DNA from 4 places in the Clostridium fungisolvens genome. Region 1 is predicted to be linked to each of the others. Evidence: riboswitches for the same ligand, from Rfam matches in the RefSeq annotation. Region 1 holds a riboswitch; each other region holds the start of a gene.
The links. Region 1 has a riboswitch for S-adenosylmethionine ahead of bsdtw1_RS04010 (homocysteine synthase). Riboswitches for the same ligand answer to the same signal wherever they lie in the genome.
Positions count from the first base shown of each region.

Region 2: another riboswitch for S-adenosylmethionine. It lies ahead of bsdtw1_RS10535 (trans-sulfuration enzyme family protein); the one in region 1 lies ahead of bsdtw1_RS04010 (homocysteine synthase).
Region 3: another riboswitch for S-adenosylmethionine. It lies ahead of bsdtw1_RS13580 (hypothetical protein); the one in region 1 lies ahead of bsdtw1_RS04010 (homocysteine synthase).
Region 4: another riboswitch for S-adenosylmethionine. It lies ahead of metF (methylenetetrahydrofolate reductase [NAD(P)H]); the one in region 1 lies ahead of bsdtw1_RS04010 (homocysteine synthase).

Region 1 covers NZ_BLZR01000001.1:1,026,820-1,032,830, forward strand. Annotated here, with positions in the region: gene bsdtw1_RS04000 (spore coat protein CotJB) at 1-253, opposite strand, end outside; gene bsdtw1_RS04005 (spore coat associated protein CotJA) at 253-426, opposite strand; SAM riboswitch class I at 789-890, shown strand; SAM riboswitch class I at 966-1,082, shown strand; gene bsdtw1_RS04010 (homocysteine synthase) at 1,284-2,576, shown strand; gene aspD (aspartate 4-decarboxylase) at 2,801-4,438, opposite strand; gene bsdtw1_RS04020 (hypothetical protein) at 4,745-5,122, shown strand; gene bsdtw1_RS04025 (lactonase family protein) at 5,498-6,011, opposite strand, start outside.
Region 2 covers NZ_BLZR01000001.1:2,452,723-2,458,733, forward strand. Annotated here, with positions in the region: gene amrA (AmmeMemoRadiSam system protein A) at 1-1,303, opposite strand, end outside; gene bsdtw1_RS10530 (trans-sulfuration enzyme family protein) at 1,449-2,582, opposite strand; gene bsdtw1_RS10535 (trans-sulfuration enzyme family protein) at 2,584-3,738, opposite strand; SAM riboswitch class I at 3,981-4,097, opposite strand; gene bsdtw1_RS10540 (oleate hydratase) at 4,343-6,011, opposite strand, start outside.
Region 3 covers NZ_BLZR01000001.1:3,091,661-3,097,671, reverse strand. Annotated here, with positions in the region: gene recN (DNA repair protein RecN) at 1-492, shown strand, start outside; gene spoIVB (SpoIVB peptidase) at 715-1,902, shown strand; gene spo0A (sporulation transcription factor Spo0A) at 2,065-2,880, shown strand; gene bsdtw1_RS13585 (MerR family transcriptional regulator) at 3,228-3,674, shown strand; SAM riboswitch class I at 4,194-4,294, shown strand; gene bsdtw1_RS13580 (hypothetical protein) at 4,398-4,751, shown strand; gene bsdtw1_RS13575 (NUDIX hydrolase) at 4,948-5,472, shown strand; gene spoIIM (stage II sporulation protein M) at 5,589-6,011, shown strand, end outside.
Region 4 covers NZ_BLZR01000001.1:1,314,227-1,320,237, reverse strand. Annotated here, with positions in the region: gene bsdtw1_RS05255 (DUF4097 family beta strand repeat-containing protein) at 1-778, opposite strand, end outside; gene bsdtw1_RS05250 (hypothetical protein) at 781-1,521, opposite strand; gene bsdtw1_RS05245 (hypothetical protein) at 1,853-2,002, opposite strand; gene metF (methylenetetrahydrofolate reductase [NAD(P)H]) at 2,310-3,194, opposite strand; SAM riboswitch class I at 3,298-3,472, opposite strand; gene bsdtw1_RS05235 (MraY family glycosyltransferase) at 3,681-4,634, opposite strand; gene bsdtw1_RS05230 (hypothetical protein) at 4,983-5,192, opposite strand; gene bsdtw1_RS05225 (ArsR/SmtB family transcription factor) at 5,275-5,844, opposite strand; gene bsdtw1_RS05220 (glycoside hydrolase family protein) at 5,863-6,011, opposite strand, start outside.

The DNA of each region.
Region 1 (6,011 bases):
AATTTGCTTCTCTTTCCCATGGCCATGGTTCTGAAACCCATTGATCCCAGCATTCAGCTGGTTCAAGACCAAAGTTGGTTAGAGGACCATAGTTTGATACATATTCTTTTCTTAGTGCTTTAAGTTTTACAGAAAGGTAATTCAATCGTTCTAAAGCATCTTTACAATCAGGATGAGTATCTAGGTAAAGACTAAGATCTACTAAGTAGAAGCCTACTTGTTGAATCATGCAAAGTAATTTCTTTTGTTCCATTAGTACTCCCTCCCATGTTTCTTCTTTTCATAAGGTCTATATAAATCATTGAATATAGTGCCACGTCCAAAAGCGGTCTTTATATCATATAGATCTTTAAATGGTTGAGGTAATACATAAGCTTCTGCATAGTCTAGCTTAAGCTCATCTTTCATCTTAAATACGTCACTCATAAGATATCCTCCAGTAATTAAATTTTTAAATTCGGCTCTGTATTATATAAGTATGTATCTTTAGAGCATAATGACACAGCTTTTTAATTCTATTTAAATTCTGAAAAGCATATAATTATAATTAATAGCTCCGTAGAGTATTTCATGTTGAAGTTAAATAGTTATCCAATCGATGCTTCACTTCATAACAGATTTTATATTTTCAAATTCTATGCTTAGAATCTAGCAGAGTTTTGAAAGTAGTTTAATAATCGAAGTATTGTATCCTTGACTAAAACTTAAATAAAAAAATATGAAAATTATTGTTGACAACCTATTTTTTAGTAATTATAATAAGAACAAGCAATTGAAACTAAATAAAGATCTTATCGAGAGTGGTGGAGGGATAGGCCCTGTGAAGCCCAGCAACCAGTATTTCATTATACATGGTGCTAAGTCCAACAGCGTTAGCTGAGAGATAAGTATGTGTGTTTATCATACCTCTTTCTCAGTAAAGAGGTTTTTTATTTTACATGATATAATAATTAAATATTTAATATTTCTTATCAAGAGAGGTTGAGGGACTGGCCCTACGAAACCTCGGCAACCTTCAGATCCATTTATCTGAAAAGGTGCCAAATCCTGCTTTAGGATCATTACCTAAAGAAAGATGAGAGATGGTAGAGTTTTGTGGTTAATTATACCTTCTTTCGTCATACATTTTTGAGAAAGGAGGTATTTTTGTTTTATTCTCTAGGAATTAAAGAGCCAATATTAATGAAATTATTTGATTTTAATATATACAAAACAATTATTTAATTGAAATTTAGTATTTGTCATTATAGAAAATAAATCATTTAGAATGAGGAGAGATTAATATGAGTGAAGAAAGAAGTTTAAAATTTGATACATTACAGGTACATGCAGGTCAAGAAGCAGATCCAACAACAGGATCAAGAGCAGTTCCAATATATCAGACAACATCATATGTATTTAACAGTGTTGAACATGGGGCTAATCTGTTTGGATTAAAAGAAACTGGAAATATATATACTAGAATAATGAATCCAACTACAGATGTTTTTGAAAAGAGAATAGCAGCACTAGAGGGTGGAATAGCAGCACTTGCAGTTGCATCAGGTTCAGCGGCTATAACATATGCTATTATAAACATTGCTGAAGCAGGTGATGAAATAGTTGCGGCTAGTACATTATACGGAGGAACATACAATTTATTTGGAGCTACCCTTCCTAGATATGGTATAAAGACAGTGTTTGTAAATCCAGATGATCCAGAAAACTTTAGAAATGCGATTACAGAAAAAACAAAAGCACTTTATATTGAAAGTATAGGTAACCCTGGAATAAACCTTGTTGATATAGAAGCTGTTGCAGCTGTTGCTCATGAAAATGGAATTCCACTAATCGTTGATAATACTTTTGGTACACCATATCTAATAAGACCAATCGAGTTTGGAGCTGATATAGTAGTACATTCTGCTACTAAGTTTATAGGTGGACATGGAACTTCAATCGGAGGAGTAATAATAGATGCTGGAAAGTTTGATTGGGTAGCAAGTGGGAAATTTAAAGGTCTTACAGAGCCGGACGAAAGCTATCATGGTATAAGGTTCGCACAAGATGTAGGAGCTGCTGCTTATGTTACTAAAGCTAGGGTTCAATTGTTGAGAGATACTGGAGCTGCAATAAGCCCATTTAACTCTTTCTTATTCATTCAAGGACTTGAAACATTATCTTTAAGAGTTGAAAGACATGTTTCTAATACTAAGAAGATAGTAGAATTTTTAAGCAAACATCCTCTAGTTTCTTGGGTTAGCTATCCAGGATTAGAAGGAAACAAATATAATGAGCTTGCTAAAAAGTACTTCCCTAAGGGAGCAGGGTCAATATTTACTTTTGGTATAAAAGGTGGAACTGAAGAAGGAAAGATTTTTATTGAAAGTCTTAAAATCTTCTCACATCTTGCAAATGTTGCAGATGCTAAATCATTAGTAATACATCCAGCTAGTACAACACATGCTCAATTAAATGAAGAACAACAATTTTCTGCAGGAGTAACTCCAGATCTAATAAGGTTATCTATCGGAATTGAAGATGCAGATGATTTAATATATGATTTAGACCAAGCCTTAAATAAGATAGTTAAATAGCATAATTTCAAGATCAACATTAATTATAGATAAATAATTTTGCCTCCTAAGATATTAATCTTATATAAATGTATTACTTCTTGAAGAATTTTTTAAAAATTCGTTCCTTAGATATGAGGGGAGTCAAATGTATTTGAGGACTAGAAGTGGTATGGAATTAACCTATTGATGATAAGAAACTACACCTTAAGCATCAATAGGTTAATTTATTTTAAAGATTGATTCTACACATGTGAAAATGAATGTTGCCATGAATGTACGTATTCATCTAAAACTTTGTGTAGTACTTCACCTATTCGTGAGTAAGACTCATCGCTTAGATTAGCAAGTGAAATTCTAATGGACCATTCAGGACCGTGAAAGCCACTTCCACTTAAAAGTACTATAGAAGATTCTTCAGCTAAACGGAACAAAATATCTATTGGTTTATGATTTTTTTGAAGGTATTCGGCAAACTCATCTCCGTAATAATGACAAGCCCACTCTAATAAATCGAATTCTGTGTAATAGGCAGCATCATAAGGATCTTTTCTAAGGTCAAGACCTAAGCCATCAAAAAGTAGTTTTTGGCGTCTGTGGCATATATCAATTGTTTGTTGTTTATACACATTTTTATCATCTAACAAGGAAAATGCACAGAAAAATGCCATTTGAACCTGTTGAGGTGTAGAAAGCCCAGCTGTATGATTCAGTGCCACTTGCCTACTGTCAGCAACTATTCTGTCAATGAATAGGACATTATCTGGATCAGAAGATAAATCTCCGTATCTTTGTCTAAGTTCTTCTTTTATAAATTCTGGATGCATTCTTAATAGCTTATCAAAAACATTTCTTTCATGTAATGCTATGGTTCCTAGCCTCCAGCCAGTTACTCCAAAATATTTAGAAAACGAATAAACACCAATGGTGTTATAAGGCAAGTCAGCCATTAATGAACGGAATTTAGGAACAAAAGTACTATATACATCATCAGATATAATCATAAGATTAGGATTATGATTATTCACAATGTCCATTATCACTTTAACTGATTCATTTTTAATAGCCACTGAAGGTGGGTTACTAGGGTTAACTACAAACAAGGCTTTTATGGATTTATCTTTCAGTTTTTCTAGTTCATCCTTAGGGTATTGCCATGTATGTGTGCCGTCTTCAGTAAGTTCTGTAGCTCTTATTTTAATAACCTCAAAATTATATCTAGGCAAAAGTGGAATCTCCAAATATGGAGTAAAGATCGGTGTCATTAAAGCTATTTTATCACCTCTTGCCAACAGTTCATTTGCTATAAGAGAATCAAATATATAACACATAGCAGCAGTCGCACCTTCTACAGCGAAGATGTTAAATATGCCTTCTGGTGGCTTATTATAACACATCTCTTGAACTAAATAGGAGTTAACAATCTGTTCAATATGAACAAGCATTCTGTCTGGTGAAGGGTAGTTATCACCTATTATTCCATCAGCAAGTTCTTGAACCCAGCTATCTGGATCAAATCCTTTTTCAACTATGCCATAATCTATAATTCGTTTTAATAGATCTATTCCTGGTAAGGTTGAATTAGATTTTACATAATTGTAAAAACGATCTGCAATTCCTTGACGTCTAGGCATTCCAGCTAGATCACCTTCACACCAAGTATTTCTTGTTTCTTGAACAGCAAATAATCCAAAGGTGAAAAATGCTTCTCTAGGAGTAGCAGCAGTCCAGTTTGGATTACCTCTTCCTGCATCTAATAGTGTATGAGCACTTTTTTCCTTTTGTCCGTTTGCTAAGCTGATAAGTCTGTTTTTAAATTCAAAAGGACTAATTTTTCCATAAATTCTTTCTAGTTCCTCTCTTTGTACATTAAAATTATCCATGTATATCACCTCTAATTTTTCTGTGATTTTTATATATTCATATGCACTTTTATAGATGGTTCACTTCGACCTTTTGAGTAACTAAAAGTCTAAAAATCTCTATGTTTATAATTACCGATAAATATAAATATTATTTATTAAATGTAAGTGGCAGATTTTTTATATGATTATTAAGGTATTTGTAAAGCTTGATAAGTATATATATTATTCGGAAAATTATGAAAATTTTAATTGCAAAAAAATTATATAAGGTAAATAATAAGAATAATAAGAAGAATAATATAAATTTAAGGTGGTGCTTTTAGTATGAAACAACATTTAATAGGAAAACAGTTAAAAGAAATTGGTTATGACGATAGGATAAAGCTTCTTTCCTTAGTCACAGGACTTACAAGAGAGTACTTAGCAGATGAATACAAAAGAGATGATAAGCATGAAGATGATTTGCTTTTGAAATATGGATATGACGTAAAAGTAGGAGAGCTTATCGAAATTATTCAGGATTATACTGGACAGTTTCCAGCGCCTACTCTAAATAATCAACAGTATGAAGTTGTTGTAAGTTTGAAAAATAATAACGGAGAAGTAATTGAAGCAAAATCCGGTCTGCAAGAAACTTATTGTGATGCGCTGTATGAAATAGTAAAGTTTTTATTGAATAATAATTATATTGATTTACTATAGTCTAATAGCTCACTCATATAGCATCTCCAGTATAAGCAATTAATTTCAATAATTCTCCTAAACAAGCCCTATAAATAAAAGGTTCCTTTACTAAAACTCAATTTATATCTGATAGAAAATTCTAAAGGTATAAATTAATATAGATGAACCACTTCATAACTAAATTTATATTTTCAAATTCTCCTCTAAGAAAATAGAGGAGTTTTGAAAATATATTTCGGATTGAAGTGGTTCATCTTTATAGAGTTCCTAATTCAACTATTAATTTATACATGCCCGAAAATCCCCAGAAACCGGGATTTTCGAACAAGTATAAATTAAGTTTCGATATAGGAACTCTTTAGTTTAAGTTGGAACCCTATGAATGGTCAAAAATTAGTTGTTTATTATCGATATACAAACTGGATTAGGCACACTTAAATCACATTCAAGCTTTTCTAATAAGCCAGTATCAGCGTTTGATTTATATAAAATTATTGAATTTGTGTTTTGATTAGCTGCTATTAAGAAATTTCCACTTGGATCAAAGGAAAAATCTCTTGGGCCTTCTCCAAAGGTTGATATATAATCAACAAAAGTAAGTAAGCCTGAGCGGCCATCAATTGCAAAAATAGAGATGGTGTCGCTACCTCTATTTGAAGTATATAAAAACTTTCCATTAGGACAAATTCTTATTGCTGCACCAAGATTATGTCCTTCGTAATCTTTTGGAAGAGAGTTAATTGTCTGTAGCTTTGTTATAACTAGTTCATTATCTTCATAGCTGTATACATCCACATTAGCATTAAGTTCATTTATAACATAAAAGAAGTTAAATTCCTTGTGAAATATTAGATGACGTGGACCAGAACCAGGTTCCGATTGTATAACTTTTTTGTTGTGCTCGTCC
Region 2 (6,011 bases), 1.4 Mb from region 1:
TATTTACCCCTTCTAAGTCTGGTAGTAAAAGTCCTGTTTTCCCCATACACCTTACAATTACACCATATTCCTTTGGATTTAGATCTTCCCTTGTTGCTACCTCAGGTTCTGTCAAAACATCTACAGAAAAATCAATATCAAGAAGTTCTTCTTCTTCCACTTCATAAAATCTCGGGTCGTTTATTCCTGCTTCTACAGCATTTCTAATAATTTCTTTTGCTACATTATCAGTTGCTGGAAATATAGTACCTATACACCCTCTTAAATCACCATGTTTTTTTAGCGATACAAACACACCTCTTTGCATATTTTTCATTTCATTTGGTACATATTCAGGAATTTCTCTAAGCTTTCTCCTTGTAGTTAAATAAGTAGTAAGGCTTTCTCTTGCAAGTCTTACGTAAGGATCGCTTTGTTTATTCTTTCTTTCATATTGTGACTTTCTAAGTTCCTCTAATTCACCTAGCTTTGGCTCATCTTCAGACAAAACATTAAATTTCATTATTCCATATCCTACTCCAAAAGTTCCTTCATAACTCAAAAGATCACCATTAAACTTTTTACCTTCAAGTGCGCCAAGCAGCGTTACTGTTGACCGTCTTCCACATTCACCAGCTTCGCAAACAGTTTCTTTATCAATACTTAGTACGGTTTTAACATCACCTTTTGCTAAGTTATCAAGAAACTCCTTATCAAACTTCTCGCCATAAGGATTATATCCATAAGGACCTTCTTCTTTAAGCCTATGAGATAGATCTCCACTTGCTATAAGAACAGCATTTTCATTTAATTCTTCCACAGCTCTTCTTATTGCAATTCCGAACTTATATAAGTCAATATCACTTAAGGCTGCATATGTTATATGTACAAATTTATAGTTACTATAATGTTTATTTATAAAGTAAAGAGGAACCATTGCTCCATGATCTAATGTAACTGATTGATCATACTTATTTAAAAGAGAATTAGTAGCCATTATAACAGGTATTCCCTCACTATAAGCTATTTCGTATATTTTTGTTGTTAATTCTTTGTTTATTTTAAGTTTCATCTTTACATTAGGAACTCTAAAGTTTTTCAAATCTCCATATATCTCATTCTCATAACTTATGGCAATAGCATCTTGAAACATCACTCCATGAGGAGTAACTAATATAATAGTATCTGGAGCTTTTTTAGCAATCTCTTCACCAATCACATGAAAACTGCCGCCAGTTGCACTTATCTTTTCTTCTTCGCCCTTGCCTACCTCTGGTATAGCTATTGGAGGATGCGGCAATAAATAGAAACCTCTTAAACTCAAAACAATCACCTCTTTATTATAGTTATATCCGTAATCTGAAAATTAGTTTTACCAACTTATAATAATAAATACTACAGTAAACTATATAGTAAAAAATCAGCTGCTTATATATTATTCCATATGCAAGCAGCTGATATATATCCTCTTAAAGAATGGCTTTTTCAAAGCTTTCAATTATATCTTCGTATTCTTCTAGACCAACAGATACCCTAATTAAGGTATCACTTACACCAAGTGCTTCTCTCTCTTCTCTAGGTATAGCTGCATGTGACATTTTCGCTGGATAAGAAACGATAGTTTCAACACCACCTAGAGAAACAGCGAAAGCAGCATTCTCAATGTTGTTAAGAAAATATTTTGTTTGCTCTAAAGTTTTAAACTTAAAAGAAAGCACTGCTCCAGCACCAGAAGCTTGAGAAAAATGAATATCTTTTCCTATATGACCTTCTAATCCTGGATAATAAACTTTTTCTACCTGTTCCTTCTGTTGAAGCCATGTTGAAAGCTTCAATGCAGTTGCCTGATGAGCATCTAATCTTATTTTTAAAGTCTTAATCCCCCTGAGAAGCAGCCAACAATCTTGTGGTCCAAGTATAGCTCCAAAAGAATTTTGTATAGTGTATATTCTATCTGCTAATTCTTTAGTTTTAGCAACAGCAAGTCCACCTACCACATCACTATGTCCACCTATAAATTTAGTAGCACTATGAACTACAATATCAGCACCTAAATCAAGTGGTCTTTGAAGATATGGTGACATGAAAGTATTGTCTACTATTACAATTATATCTTTCTCCTTAGCAATAGAAATAGCACCTTTTAAATCTGTTATCTTAAGCATAGGATTTGAAGGTGTTTCTAAGAAAATAGCTTTTGTATTTTCCTTAATTGCACTTCTTATATTTTCTAGTTTAGATGCATCTACAAAAGTAAACTCAATATTAAATCTGCTAAGTACTTTAGTAGTAATCCTATATGTGCCTCCATAAACATCTTCACAGATTACAATATGGTCTCCAGATGAAAATATTGATAAAACAGATGATGTCGCTGCCATACCTGAAGAAAAGGCAAAACCTCTGTGTCCATTTTCAAGTTGAGCTATTGTATCCTCTAATGCTTCTCTTGTGGGATTTCCACTTCTAGAATAATCATACTTTCCAAAGTTATCTATGTCTCTTTGATGAAAAGTAGAAGCCTGGTAAATTGGTATACTAAGTGCACCTGTTTCTTCGTCTATCTCATTTCCATTATGAATTAATTTTGTACCAAATCTCATATTAACACCCCAACGCGCTTTCTAAATCTTCAATTAAATCACTTATATTTTCAATGCCTATTGATAGCCTTAATAAATCTTCTGTTACTCCAAGCCTCTTCTTAATTTCAGCTGGAATTTCTGCGTGTGTTTGAGTTTGTGGATAGGTAATTAAAGTCTCAACACCACCTAAACTCTCTGCAAAGTTTATGACTTTAACATTTTTTAAGATTTTAGCTACATCTTCCTGATTTTTCACTTTAAATGATATCATGGAACCAAAGCCAGTTGCCTGCTTTTTAGAAATTTCATATCCTTTATGTTCAGGTAATCCTACATAAAACACTTCTTTTATCTTAGGATGTTTTTTCAAGAATTCAGCAACTTTTATTGCATTCTCTTGACTTTTTTCCATTCTTATATGTAATGTTTTTATTCCTCTAAGTATTAACCAAGAATCAAAAGGCGCTAATGTTGCACCTGTAGACTTTTCATAAAATCTTATTCTTTCATTTATCCACTCCTCATTAGTTACCACAAAACCAGCAAGGGTATCATTATGTCCACCAAGAAACTTAGTTCCACTATGAACAACTATATGAGCTCCTAAATTAAGAGGTTTTTGAAAATATGGAGTTAAAAATGTATTATCTACTATTACAATTAGATTTTTCTCTTTTGAAAGCTTTACCACTCCATTTATATCTACAACTTTCATCATTGGATTAGAAGGGGTTTCAATAAAAATAGCCTTAGTGTTTTCTTTAATATTATTTATTACATCATTCAAATCAGCGGTATCTATAAAATCATGCTCTATTCCATAAGGTCCATAAATATCTCTAAATAATCTAAAAGTACCTCCATATAAATCATCAGAAACCAAAATATGATCACCTGGCTTAAAAAGACTTAATACAGCAGTTACTGCTGCCACCCCTGTAGAAAAACCAGCACCAAATTTAGCTCCTTCAAGTTTTGCTACAGTGTTTTCTACCTCTTCTCTAGTAGGATTTTGCAACCTAGAATAATCATATCCGGTACTTTCATTCAAGCCCCCATGCTTGAATGTAGCAGTTTGATAGATTGGAAAGCTTATTGCTCCTGTTAATGGATCAAATCCCTTACTTCCATGTACTGCTGTAGTCTCAAACTTTAGTAATTTTTCTGCACACATATCAAATGCCCCCTTAATATTTTGCTTATAAAAGTCTATAACTGAATTTTCACCTGTGATTTCTTTTCTCAGTATATACAAAAAACTAGTAACCGAATAAGTTTTGTTTTTACTGAATTTCCAAAAAACTATGGTAAAGACTTGAGATTATTAGGTTTTGATAACACTAAAATTTTGTTTTTCTGAATACAGCAAAAAATGCCAGAGAATAAACTCTGGCATGTATTTACAACAGAAATCTATTCTCATCTTCCAGTTATATAAAACTGCAGGAATTAGCACCATTACACAAATTAAATGAAATTCATGCTGGTTGCCGGGTTTCACAGGGCCAGTCCCTCCACCTCTCGAGATAAGTTAAAACTATTATTCAATTAATACATATTATATTCTTGGCATTAGTTTTCTGTCAACCTATTTTATAAAATTTTGCCAATTCAATAATTACTTTTCCATATTAATGGTTGCTTAAAAATTTTATATTTTTCTATATGATAAAAAATATTATGGATTTATCTTACGATAAATCCATAATATTAAACTAATATTCTATAAGTTATATATCTTAATTGCCCTCTTTACTTATCTACGTAACTTTCTAATTTTATCTAAAAGATGTCTTTAGAGCGTCCTTCAAAACCTTAGGATTTTTCTTATATGGTGTTACTGGACAAATTTTCTTATCTTTCACACCGAATAAAGAATATATTGCAATTCTAGCCGCACGAACAGAATATTCTTCAGTAAATACCATATCTTCAGGTATTTCAACAAATTGACTTATCATTGCAAAATTCGTTGACCCCTTTGGAACAACTTCTGGTCTATCAGTCTTCTTTCTTGGTTGGAACTGAGAATCAATATATGGCATCATACATGGAATTACATTTACCACCGTATCCATTATTTCTTCTGACTTATCCTCCATATGAAGATGATGCAATAACTCTATTAATATTTCTTCTCCAGTACATTCTCTCATAGGTTTCTTTACATAATCACCTATTCTATCAGTATATAATCCATACCCCCAGAAAATAGTTGTATCAAGTGGTTGATTTTTAAAATGTGGTTGAGCTGCAACCACTATACTCATCAACCAATTCGAATCTTTAAAAGTCATTAGTGCTCCACTACCAGGAGCATTTGATGAAAATCTTTCAATAAGCTTAAGTAACTTATTACCTTTACAAGTTACAGTAAAACTCTCCCAGTTTGTTTCCTCATGATGACCAAAGAATGGCTCTGGATTTCCAAGCCCCCACTTTTTCTTAGCAACTTTAGCCCATAATTCTCCTGACATTGGCTTATTAGGAGTATATTCTGGTGCTCTATGCATATCGCCTAAAGTTGCGTTATCTGTCATGCATCCATTTATCATAATGCACACATCGTCATCCTTAAGCTCGATAACTTTTTCCCCTTCGCTATCTTCTACATGTATTGCTGTTACTGTTATTTCTTCACCTGGTTTAAAATCCAGATCAGTAACAGTAGCATTTATACTAAAATCAACATTAAAACCTTCTAAATAAGTTTTTAATGGAAGAATAACAGATTCGTATTGATTATATGGAGTCCTTGTTACACCTTCTAAAGTTTCTATACGGGAGAACTCAAAAATCATACGATCCATATATCTCTTGAATTCAAACAAACTCGACCACTTTTGAAAAGCGAAGGTAGTCTGCCACATATACCAAAAATTTGTTTCAAAGAAATGTGGTGTATGCTTAAACCACTGTTCAATTGTCATATCATCAAGTTTATCTTCAGATGTAGCCATAAGCTTCCCAAGTGCCATACGATCAGCATTGTTGAAACCCATGCTAGTTACATCTTGAATAACTCCATTTCGGTCAATTAGTCTTGCTTTCGCATAAGTTGGATGGGATTTATCAAAATTTAATATTTCTTCAGTTACACTCATGTTAGGCATTTCTAAAGATGGCACAGTTGATAATAGCTCCCAGAAATTTTCATAAGTCTCTTCATTGAGCATTCTACCGCCTCTACAGATAAAACCATTTACTGCATCTCCGGCACCATCGTTACTGCCACCAAGTATCTTAAGTCCCTCTATTATATGAATATTTTCACCTTTAAAATTACAATCTCTTATAAGATAAGCTGCTCCAGCTAAAGAAGCCAATCCGCCTCCAACAAAGTAAACCTGTTTGTCTTCACTGTTATTAATTTTAGGTAAACTTTTATCTGTTTCTTTTGCTCTTTCCTTTAACTTTTTTGCACCAATTGCTGCTACTGTTGCAGCA
Region 3 (6,011 bases), 2.1 Mb from region 1:
GAATTTAATACATATGGAATGGATAAGGTAGTGTTCCTCATTTCTACAAATCCAGGAGAACCTCTAAAGTCTTTAGAAAAAGTAGTATCTGGAGGAGAACTTTCAAGAATAATGTTATCCTTAAAAACAGTATTTGTTAATAAGGATAAAATACCTACAGTAATATTTGACGAAATAGATACAGGAATAAGTGGAAGAATTGCTCAAGCGGTAGGAGAAAAAATGTACGAAGTTTCAGTTAAACATCAAGTTTTCTGCATAACTCATCTTCCGCAAATAGCTTCAATGTCAGACAATCATTTCCTTATATCTAAGCATGTTGATGGAGAAAAGACATATACTAAGGTTAAAATAATGAATTCCGATGAAAAAGACTTAGAAGTAGCTAAAATGATTGGCGGAGTTGAAGTAACTTCAGCTACTCTAGTTAATGCGAAGGAAATGGTTGAATTGGCAAATATTAAGAAAAACAAAATGAAATTTAATACATAATAAATGAAAATTTAGGAAAAATAGAACTATCCAATATAGTTCTATTTTTTTTGTTTTTATAGTAGATTAGCGCTTTTTTATATAAAAATTCAAGTAAAATTTTTATATAAAGAAGATAAAATTAGTATTATTTTATTTTTATTGTCTTTAATAACAAAGTTAATACAGCATATGCATCTATATTTGTGGGTAACTTAAAGGTAAAGAGAAGGAGGAGATAAAATGAATATGAAGCTTATAAGAAATTTGTTTTGCGGATTAAGTTTACTTATATTCGTAAGCTTTTACACATTCTCTTCTAATGAATTTACAACCACTAGAAGTTACATGAATATAGTGCAGAAGGGATACAGTAACATTCTTACATACTTTAATAAAGATACAAGTAGCAAAGAAGTTCAAGCAAAACCAAAAGCACTAGCAATGGTACCAATGAAATCAGTTTTTTCTCAAAAAACTGAAAACTTAGAAGTATATCCTGGTGGTAGTTGTGTAGGTGTGAAAATACAAACCAAAGGAGTCCTAGTAGTTGGATTTTCAGATATTGAAACAAATGAAGGAAAAGCTGAAAGTCCAAGTAGAAAAGCAGGGATAGAATTAGGGGATGTAGTTTTAAAGATAAATAATGAAGAAATAGAAAACTCCAAGGACTTAATAAGAAAATTAAACAATTTGACGACTTCTAACGTAACAGTTACTATAAATCGTAATAATCAAATAGTTGATAAAACTATTAATGGTATTAAAGCTACTACAGATGAAAAATACAAAATAGGCTTGTGGGTAAGAGACTCTACAGCAGGAGTAGGAACATTAACTTTTTATGATGCTAAAACTCAAAAGTTTGGAGCTTTAGGTCATCCAATAACAGATAATGATACAAATACTATACTAAGTATAAGAGATGGATCTTTAGTTAACACCTCAATAATTAGCGTGAGAAAAGGTCAAAAAGGAACTCCAGGAGAGTTAAAGGGTGTATTTGTAGAAGAAGATAATCCTTTAGGGTCAATAGTAAATAACACTGTTTGTGGTATATTTGGAACAGCAGATAAAACATTAGGTACTAGAAGCAGTAAGCCTTTAAAAGTCGGATTCAGAGATGAAATAAAAGAAGGAAAAGCAAAAATAATAACAACTATTGATGAAAGTGGTCCGCAAATGTACGATATTGAGATTGTCAAACTTTTATCTCAAGATAAACCAGGTCCAAAGAGCATGATCATAAAGGTTACAGATCCTAAGCTATTAGAAAAAACAGGTGGGATTGTTCAAGGCATGAGTGGAAGTCCAATTATACAAAATAATAAAATAGTTGGAGCAGTAACGCATGTTTTAATAAATAAGCCTGATGTAGGATATGGTATTTATATAGAATGGATGTTAAAAGATGCGGGTATTATACAGTAACATAAAAGTAAATATTGTGGTATAATGAAAAAAGATATCTTATAAGATATCTTTTTTTTAAATAAAAAATTTTTTAAGAAGGAAATAAAGAACTTTTGTCGAATTTATTTAATTGTAATTAATTGTTAATAATTGGAATGATTATGCGAAGGGGAGAATTTTATGCAAGAATCAAAAATATCAGTATTAATAGCAGACGATAATAAGGAATTCTGTAATATATTAAATGATTATCTTCTTAATCAGAGAGATATAATAGTAACTGGAATTGCTAAGGATGGGTTAGAAGCTCTTAAATTAATAGAGGAAAGAAAACCAGATCTAGTTGTATTAGATATAATTATGCCACATTTAGATGGGCTTGGGGTTTTAGAAAAACTTGCTTCCATGAACTTAGATCCGTTTCCAAGAATAATTGTACTTTCTGCTGTAGGACAAGATAAAATTACTCAAAGAGCAATAACTCTAGGCGCAGATTACTATGTTGTTAAGCCATTTGATATGGATGTATTTACAAAGAGAATAAGACAAATGTTTAATGATACAATATCAGGAGATTCTACTAGAAAAACTGTTCCTCTAATGGAAACACCAGAAGTTAAAGTGGAAACTAAGAAAGAACCATTAGATTTAGAATCCGAAATAACAAGCATCATTCATGAAATTGGAGTTCCTGCTCATATTAAGGGATATATGTACTTGAGAGAAGCTATAAGCATGGTAGTAAATGATATGGAACTATTATCTGCAGTAACAAAAGAATTATATCCTTCTATAGCAAAGAGATATAATACCACTGCAAGTAGAGTTGAAAGAGCTATAAGACATGCTATAGAAGTAGCTTGGGGAAGAGGACAAGTAGATGCTATAAACAAATTATTTGGCTACACTGTTCACAATGATAAGGGTAAGCCAACAAATTCTGAATTTATAGCTATGGTCGCTGATAAATTAAGACTTAAGAATAAAGTGAGCTAATATATTTAAATAGCTTTTGAAATTTGGAATAATTTGAAAGAGTATAAGAGCTTTTTTGGATATATTCAAATTTATAAATTTTAAATAATTTATAATAAGCCTTCTATTTTCACTTAGGTGATGTAGAAGGTTTTTATTTTTAGTATATTTAGCATCTTCTTTATAACCATTTAATTTCAACAATGTTTTAAATATAGAATTTTACAGTACACCATTTATTGATTTTTTTATAATATTTTAACCTAATGCAATAAATTTGAAGGTTAAATAATACCTATGTAGAATATACATAGGTAACATAATAAGTAAATTTTTGTATATGATTTATGATATAAAGGGGAGTTAATATGGGGAAAATATTTAAAGACGGAGAATTAGTGAAAAAAGCTTATAACGCTGTCATAAAAGGCAATGCTATGCCAATAGCAATTGTTATATTAGGAATTTGTTTAGTTTTTAGTGTAAACTCATTAAAAAAATCTATTACAGATGTAGCGAGTTCATCTGAGTTTAATGGTCGGTCTATTGCAAATGGAATGTACGCTATAGCGCAATCAAATTCTAATATAAGTAACGTCATGAACAATCAAAACAACAACTTAATTATGAATGGTAAAACTATGCTTGATTTTGTAGATACCTATAGATATTTAAATATATCAGAAGATGATTTAAATAAACTTGTTGCTAATTCAGATACAAAAATTCCATACCTAAAGGTTAATGGAAAATATATTTTTAATAAAAATGCACTAGACAAATGGCTAGAAACTGCAAGAGTTGAAGTTAAGTAATATGCTATGCAAAGAATGATTTTGAAATAAAATGGTTAATCATCCGATGCTTTAATGAGCTTTCGCAAAGAATTAATATGATTTTGTCATATTCCATGGCTAAAACTGTAAACTCACTACGTTCGAACAGTACAGTTTATTAACGCCATTCCATCTGAAAAAATCATTTAATTCTAATAGCTCGCTCATAGAGCATCTCCTGCTTAACCATTTTATTTCAACTTAATATTTTAGCGGCATTTAATAATATAAAAATGCTAAAATGTAAATAAAGTGCTAACAATTTTGAAACAACAACAATTTAATTGACTTTAAAGTAGAGAAATATTATAATGTAATAAAAGTAAATAATATTTATCAAGAGTTATGGAAGAGGATTAGCTCGTTTGTACCATAACACCAACCTGTTTTATTCAAGGTGGTAATACTAATAAAGATAAGTGGTTTTTTGATTGTAAACTACCTCTTATCGTACGATTAGAGGATTATTTTATTTTTAAGATATAAAATTGAATAGTTTGCTTATAAAGAGTAAGGGAGAGAATGGGCTCGATGAACTTACAGCAACCTACCACGGTGTGGTGCTAATACCTACCATATTTCATATGGGACTATAAGATTGATATAGAGATTATGGCTTCCTTATAGATATAAGGAAGTCTTTTTTAATGTAAAGTAAGGTATAAAATTATTAGCAATTTTTAAATAAAAGGGGAGATATTTGTGAAGGGTTTAAATGAAGTAAAGAAAAGTGGATTTAGCAAAAACTCTTTTTCGGATACAGTAATAAGGAGTAGTGCAAATACAGAAGAATATGTAAGTTATGTTATTTCATTAATAAACAGCAACCTATTTAATGGAGCGGATACAGTAGACTATTTATTAGATGAAGAGAGTCTTTGCCTATATCATGGGCAGAATGAATTTCTAAATATATCGCAGAAGTATGTAGATAACTTTAGACAAAGAGGGAATTTTGCTTTTGATAAATTTATATTAGATATATTGTCGGCCAATGGATTTGATATAAATAAACGTAATAATTACTATAACAAATTGAAAAGAGTATGCATGTAATTGTAGTGTAAGCTTAGAGATAAGCTTATTCTATATTTACTTTTGTGAAAATTTGGTATATTATTTAACTTAAAATGAAATTTAATAAAAATCTTCTATTATAGAAAAATAAAATTTGTATGGATCAATAATATTATTAGTTTTATTAAGAAAAAAGTGAAGATTAATTAAAGATGCGAAAGTTCGGAGGAAAATTATGAGTTTCAAGTTAGATGAAAAAACTTTACAAGAGGATTTGAAATATACTGGAGATTTTATAAAAGTAGTAAGAAGTAGGGTGGAACTTCCAGATGGAAGAGTTGGTCATAGAGATATAGTTAGACACCCAGGGGCTGTGGCAATAGTGGCTATAAAAGATGATGGAATGATCTTAATAGTAGAACAATTTAGAAAACCAGTAGAGAAGATACTTCTTGAGATACCAGCGGGTAAGCTAAATGCTGGTGAAAATCCTATGGAAGCGGCAAAAAGAGAGTTAGAAGAGGAAACTGGTTACGGCTGTACTAACATCCAGTACTTAGGTAAGATAGCAACGGCACCTGGATTTTGTGATGAGTATATAGGGATTTATAAAGCAACAGGACTTACTAAAGGTGAAACAGACTTTGATGATGATGAATTTATAAATCTAAAAGAATTTAGACTAGAAGAATTAAAGGATATGGTAAGGCAAGGTAAAATTGAGGATGGAAAAACTATTGCAGCTCTTCAATTTATATAGATAAAATATTTGTTAAAAAAAGTTCATCTTATATTCACCAAATACATAATTTCTTTAAGTATATCTTGAGAGATTTGAACATAATATTTATTAAGCAAAAAAAGGGGGATAAAAAGATGAACACATTTATTAATAAAATTAATGAAAACTTAAGACAAAATAAATTAATTTACTTAATAATTACTGCGGTATTTATTGTAGGATTAGTTTTAGGAATTTACTCAATACTTTATATGAGCCAAGCTAGTAAAAATGATGTCATGAGTTATTTTAATAGTTTTGTTTCTTCGGTAAGCGATAAGCAGATAAATTATAAAGACTTGATAATTGAATCACTAAAAAACAATTTAATATTCTTCATCGGAATATTATTGTTAGGCTTTATAATAGTAGGTGCACCTTTTGTACTTATCATAGTACTTGTTAAAGGTTTTTTAATTGGGTTTTCATTCTCTTTATTAGTAAATATACTTGGTAACCGTGGAATTGGACTAGCTCTCATTGCACTGGTACCTCAAAATATTGTTATCGTGCCTTTT
Region 4 (6,011 bases), 290 kb from region 1:
CCTCTAAAGTATCAATCTTCACCGATCCATACTTATTATTTACTTCGATGTTGCCTTTAATATTACTGATATTAGTGCTTCCACTTGACTGGTCAACCTTTCCATCACTAGAAATATTGGAAACTACAACATCTCCATAAGAACTTTTGATATCATACTTTACAGAGCTAGGTAATTTTATTATATAATCTATTTTCTTGACTGCACCATCTTGTTTGTTTTGGTTGTAGTTTGTTTTTACTACAAGATTTTCTCCATCTGTAAATTCTATCGCTTGTTTTTGTAAATCACTTATAACAGCTTCATTATTGTAGCCAATAGAAATATTTGCTTCAATTTCGATCTTATCATTATCACTCTTATCAATAGAAATCTTTCCTTGCTTGTTTTCTAATGTCAAAGATTTTTTCGATTGGAATTCCATCTTATTTGATACTATCTTTTCATTGCTAAAAGCATTTATAGATATGCCATTTCCGTTAAAGATTGAAATTCCATTTTTTGCAGCAAAGCTTATCCCACTGCTTATAAAAACAAAAACAACTATAATTATAGCAATAAAGACACTTTTACCATCTACCGTCACACTAAGTTTAGGATTTCCTGCTAAGAATGCTCCTACTACAAGCTCAATTCCTAAGCATATTATTAAAACTGGCCACCACTTTTCTATAATTTCAAAATAGTATAAGTTCTGTATTCTTGCAATTATGAGCAATGTACCAAGTAATATTAGACCAACCCCTGCAGATAGTCTACCTATCTTCCATTGTTTCATTACTAGTCCTCCCCATTAATTTCCTTGGGCTTTCCCATAAAAAGCATTTTGATACCAAATCCAATTAGAATCACTGAAGATAATATAACCTTTGTATAATCTTTAATCATATAGAAAACTCTATTATCTACAAATTCACCTAAAAATCTGTTTGCTAATGCTATAACACCTGCTGCTATAAACACTACGCCAAGGAGTTTAACCCAGTTATCAAACCACTTTCCTGAAAAGTTTATTTCTGTTGTATCTCTTATTCCTTTTACATTCATTAAATCTAATATAGAATAGATTATTATTGCTGGCACTCCTAGCCTTAGAATATCTATATTTACTAATGAAGATACTATATATACAATCAAAAAGAGCGATAATAATTTTTGTCCTTTTTCTTTCTCGCCTAAGTAAAGCTGACCTAATCCTGGTATAACAGAAAGCATGAATGAAATTAACTTTCTTTCATCTTCAGTACTTTTATCATCCGCTAAGTTTATCATTCCTTTGTTTATTTTTTCTGCATTGATTACACAATCCAGCACATTAAATATCCATAATGCAGGTATTGCTGCTTCAAATACTCTTGAATATCCCCCTATAATATCATATGAATGATTTAAGAAACCTACTGTGAATATATAGGATAAGAAACCTCCTAAGAATATCAATCCTCTATTATTTTCTCCTAAGTATATGTGCCCAAGTCCAGGTATAAAAGAAAGAAAAAATGCTTTAATTTTACTTTTCATAATATTAATCCTCCCTGTAAATCTTATATCATAATAATAAATGCTAAAACTTAAGATTATAGTTAATAAATTCTTAACTTTTTCTTAAAGTCTTTAAAACCAAAAATTTTAATCGCATACTAAATTGATTTATCTTTACATCGTAACATAATCATACATTTTAACCAATATTTTACATAGGTTATCTTTTACTAGTTCATTTAATAATTGATTCATAAATTTAAAAGTTTTCGGACGGATAAGCACTTAATTCCAACAGGGCACTTTAACAGCTACCTAAATTAAAAAGTAGTTAAATTCAGCTTAGAGCTAAACTTAACTACTTGATAATTTAGAAATGTGGAGTTATTTCTTCCTTTTGGATCCTTTTTAAATCTTTTAATCTCAGTTTTGTTTCTTCCATTATCTTATCCCATGATTCTCCATCTATAATCATTTTTTTAGCAACTTCATATGCATGGTCTTTTTCACTTATTCCCATAGCTACCTCCTTATTATTAAGGCTTTATTTATCATCGTTTGAAATAAGGTTCTTAAAAAGGATACTTTTTAAGAACACCTTAATTTCAAGTCAGTGCTAAACACAGCCATTATTTTATATATAAATATTTTTAAGGATACAACTATAGTGTGTTGATCATTAAGTATTCATATTCATTGAAATTCTTTCTAAACATTATTTACTTTGGTTATGTTTAAAAATATTGTTTAAATTAAGTGATTATGAAGTAGATCATCAGATGGTTAATACCTTATGCAAAATTCAGTGCTTTTACAGTCCGTTTCCTTTAAATAGCTTCTTCATTTATGTGATTAATTAGTGATTCAATGCTAGTTGTTATCTTTTTTGCAACGTATGGATTATTCATCGTATAGAGGTGTATTCCACTTACTCCAGAAGATACCAAGTCAACAATCTGCTCCACTGCATAAGCTATACCTGCATCTCTAAGCGCTTCTTTATTATGTTCGTATTTATCCATTATCTTCACAAACTTTTGTGGAAGATGTGCACCTGAAAGTGATGCTATCCTCTCAATTTGTTTCTTATTTGTCACAGGCATTATACCTGCCTGAATTGGTACGTTTATATTTTGGCTAGCTACCTTATCAAGAAAGTTATAATACAAATTATTATCAAAAAACAGTTGCGATACTAAAAAATCAGCTCCTGCATCTACCTTGTTTTTCAGATACAATATATCATTATCTAAATTATCACTTTGTACATGTCCTTCAGGGTAGCAAGCTGCTCCTAGACATAAATTACCTTTTTCTCTTAAATGCTTGATAAGTTCAAAAGCATAGTTATATCTATCACTTCCATTTTCTTCTCCATTCACATCTCCTCTTAAAGCTAAGATATTCTTGATGTTATTTTTATTTAAATTGTCAACAATCCTATTTATTTTATCTTCGCTTGAGTTAATACATGTAAGATGAGCTAATGCTTCTATTCCATATTTATTTTTTACTAAAGAACTTAATTCACAAGTTCTGTTGTTATTTACACTTCCACCAGCACCATAAGTAACACTTATATAGTCTGGGTTTAAAACGGCTAATTCTTCTATTGTATTATAAACCGTCTCTATTGGTGAAGTAAGCTTTGGAGGAAATATTTCGAAAGAAAAAACCATCCTCTTCTGTTTAAATAAATCCTTAATTAGCATAGTAAGTCCTCCTTTAATTTAAAAACAAATTCTTCTTTTTTATACTTTCCTATACAATAAAAAAACCTAGAGGATATACCTCTAGGTCTAAACCACAAAGCATATCCTATCTTCCAGTAAAAACTGCAGGATTTAGCACCTTTATATGCTCGGTTAATAATAAAATTCAACTTATATCACTTATCGCACTACATAATCGCTATAAGTTAAGTTATATATAACCTGTATAAGGTTGCCGGGTTTCACAGGGCCAGTCCCTCCACCACTCTTGATAAGATGTTTTATTCAATTATTTAAATTGCAATTTATTTAGCATTATATGTATATAATATCATATTATATACTATATTATTAATAATTATCAATTAAATTTTAATTATTATTTTCAAATTATTATTTTAACTAATAATATAGTATATTATTTTAGTTAACTTTATAGCGCTCTACTCCTAAATCTATTTTAAAACTTAACTATAAACTAAGTTTTTATAATCTAAGTAATAGTATTAATATAGAAATAAGGCTTAAACAGGTACTTATTAAACATATATAGGAGACTACCTGCCTTGTATTCATTCCTTTTTGCTCAAGCCTATAATGTATTTGACTTCTATCTGCTTGATATACAGGTTTACCTTCACTAAATCTCTTAAATATCACAAATAAGTTATCAAATATAGGTACACCTAACGCTAAAAACGGGATGAATATAGACATAACTGTAGCTTGTTTAAAGGCTCCATCTAAAGCTATTATAGCTAATGTAAATCCTAAAAAATTCGCACCTGAATCTCCCATAAATATTCTCGCAGGGTGTCGATTGTACTTAAGGAATCCTAATACTGCACCTACAAGGATTATTGACATAAGTGCTGAATCAGTTTGCCCTTTTGCAAGCGCTACTACAAACAGAGTTGTAGCTGAAATGGTTGATATTCCACCTGCTAAGCCATCCATTCCATCAGACCAATTAATAACTGTAGTAACCCCAAATATCCAAGTAATAGTAAGTAAGTATTTTAATACAACAGGCAACTCTATATAACTGCCGTTGAATGGATCTGTAATTCCATTAAATACAATACCTGATTTATAGATTAAACTTGCTGCTAATATTTGTACTAATACTCTTGGAAATATCATAAACTCTTTGCCTTTTGTTTTAAAATAATCATCTAATAATCCTATTAATAAAATCATTATAGATGAAGCAAATAAATATAGACTTTGAGTTCTATCATTTCTCACTAATAAGAAATAACCTATAAAAAAACCAATAAACATAACTATCCCACCAATTATAGGTATAGGTTTATCATGTTTTTTTCTCTCCGTAGGTTTATCAGTAAACTCTATTTTTTCAGCTATTTTCATTAGTGATGGAGTTATTAGTATTGCCACTAATGATGATACTACAATACCTAAAATATAATTAAACATTAAAATCTCTCCTTTTATCCTAGGGCACAGCATATATTATATAATATTCTCAAGGACATTCAAAGAAAAATTACATATAAACATATCTTTTTCAATAATATTACAATTATGTATCAAAATAATGTTATCTTCAATCTTTTTGTTGTGAAACAAATGTAAATTTTTTAAAAATCTTAGATACCTATAAAACTCTAGAAAATAACGTCCTTTTCTTTTGTATTTAAAGTATTAATAAATGACATTTATGTTTAGAATATATCATTAATTTATCACACAAAGATAACAAAAGAATAACAGAGAATATTGTATATATGTAAAAATTAAAGGGTCTCATTAGAGCCCCCCATTTTAATTTATTCTTATCCTTGCTTTTACACCGTTTTCTGACAATCCATCTTTTAAAGCTTTAGTCAACTTATTTAATATTTCTTTTCTAATTTCATGTTCAACTTGCTCCTTAACAAAGCTGCTATTAGCTAAAAGACTTGCAAAACCACCTTTATGTTTCTCTAATATCTCTGCATGATTTACTATATCTATATCTATAACAATCCTCATTGAATCTGCCTCCAAAAATATATAGTATCCCTATATAATATGTTTGGATTAGTGTAGTGATTGTTAAGTTTATGTAAATGATTTATTTATCATCCGGATTGGTCTTACATAACACTGAAAAAGCATGACATGGTATGGCATCTTTTTTCTTCACCTCATATTTAGCAAACATTTCTCTAGTTAAACTATTTAATTCCTCAAATTCCTCTTTAGTTAAATATAAGGTTCTTGAAGTTAATGATATATTTCCTTCATTGTGATCTTCTATTCTAGAGTTTAAGGCTTCAATAACATCATTTCTAGAATTTTGATAATAGTCACTAACTAAATTTAAAACTTCTGATTTATAAATCTGTTTTGCTTGTTCGCTTATATTCTCTCCAACAATTTCAAATCTATCTGCAGTTAAATAGTAGTATTTTGCTATTATACCCTTGACTTCTTTAGTTCTTATAAGTTCAACAATTCCAGCTTTCTCAAGTTTTTTAATATGATAGTGTACCTTCGCTGGCACTTCGCCTAATTGATCAGCAATTTCTTTAACAGTAGCTGCATCTCCATTATTTCTTAGTAATGTAAGTATTCTTAATCTATATGGATCTGAGTATGCCTTTATTTGCTCCAAAGTGCTCAACTTTACTTTGTCCTTCATTAATATCACCTCTACAGTTTATTGTCCATTTTCATCCTTAATTATCATTTTATCAGTTACATCTTCATCATGTTTTCCATAAAACTTTATACTTCTTAGCTTTAACGAACTCATTTCATTGAAATCTAAAACGTCTATAAAATAGGCATCCGTAATTTCTCTCTTGA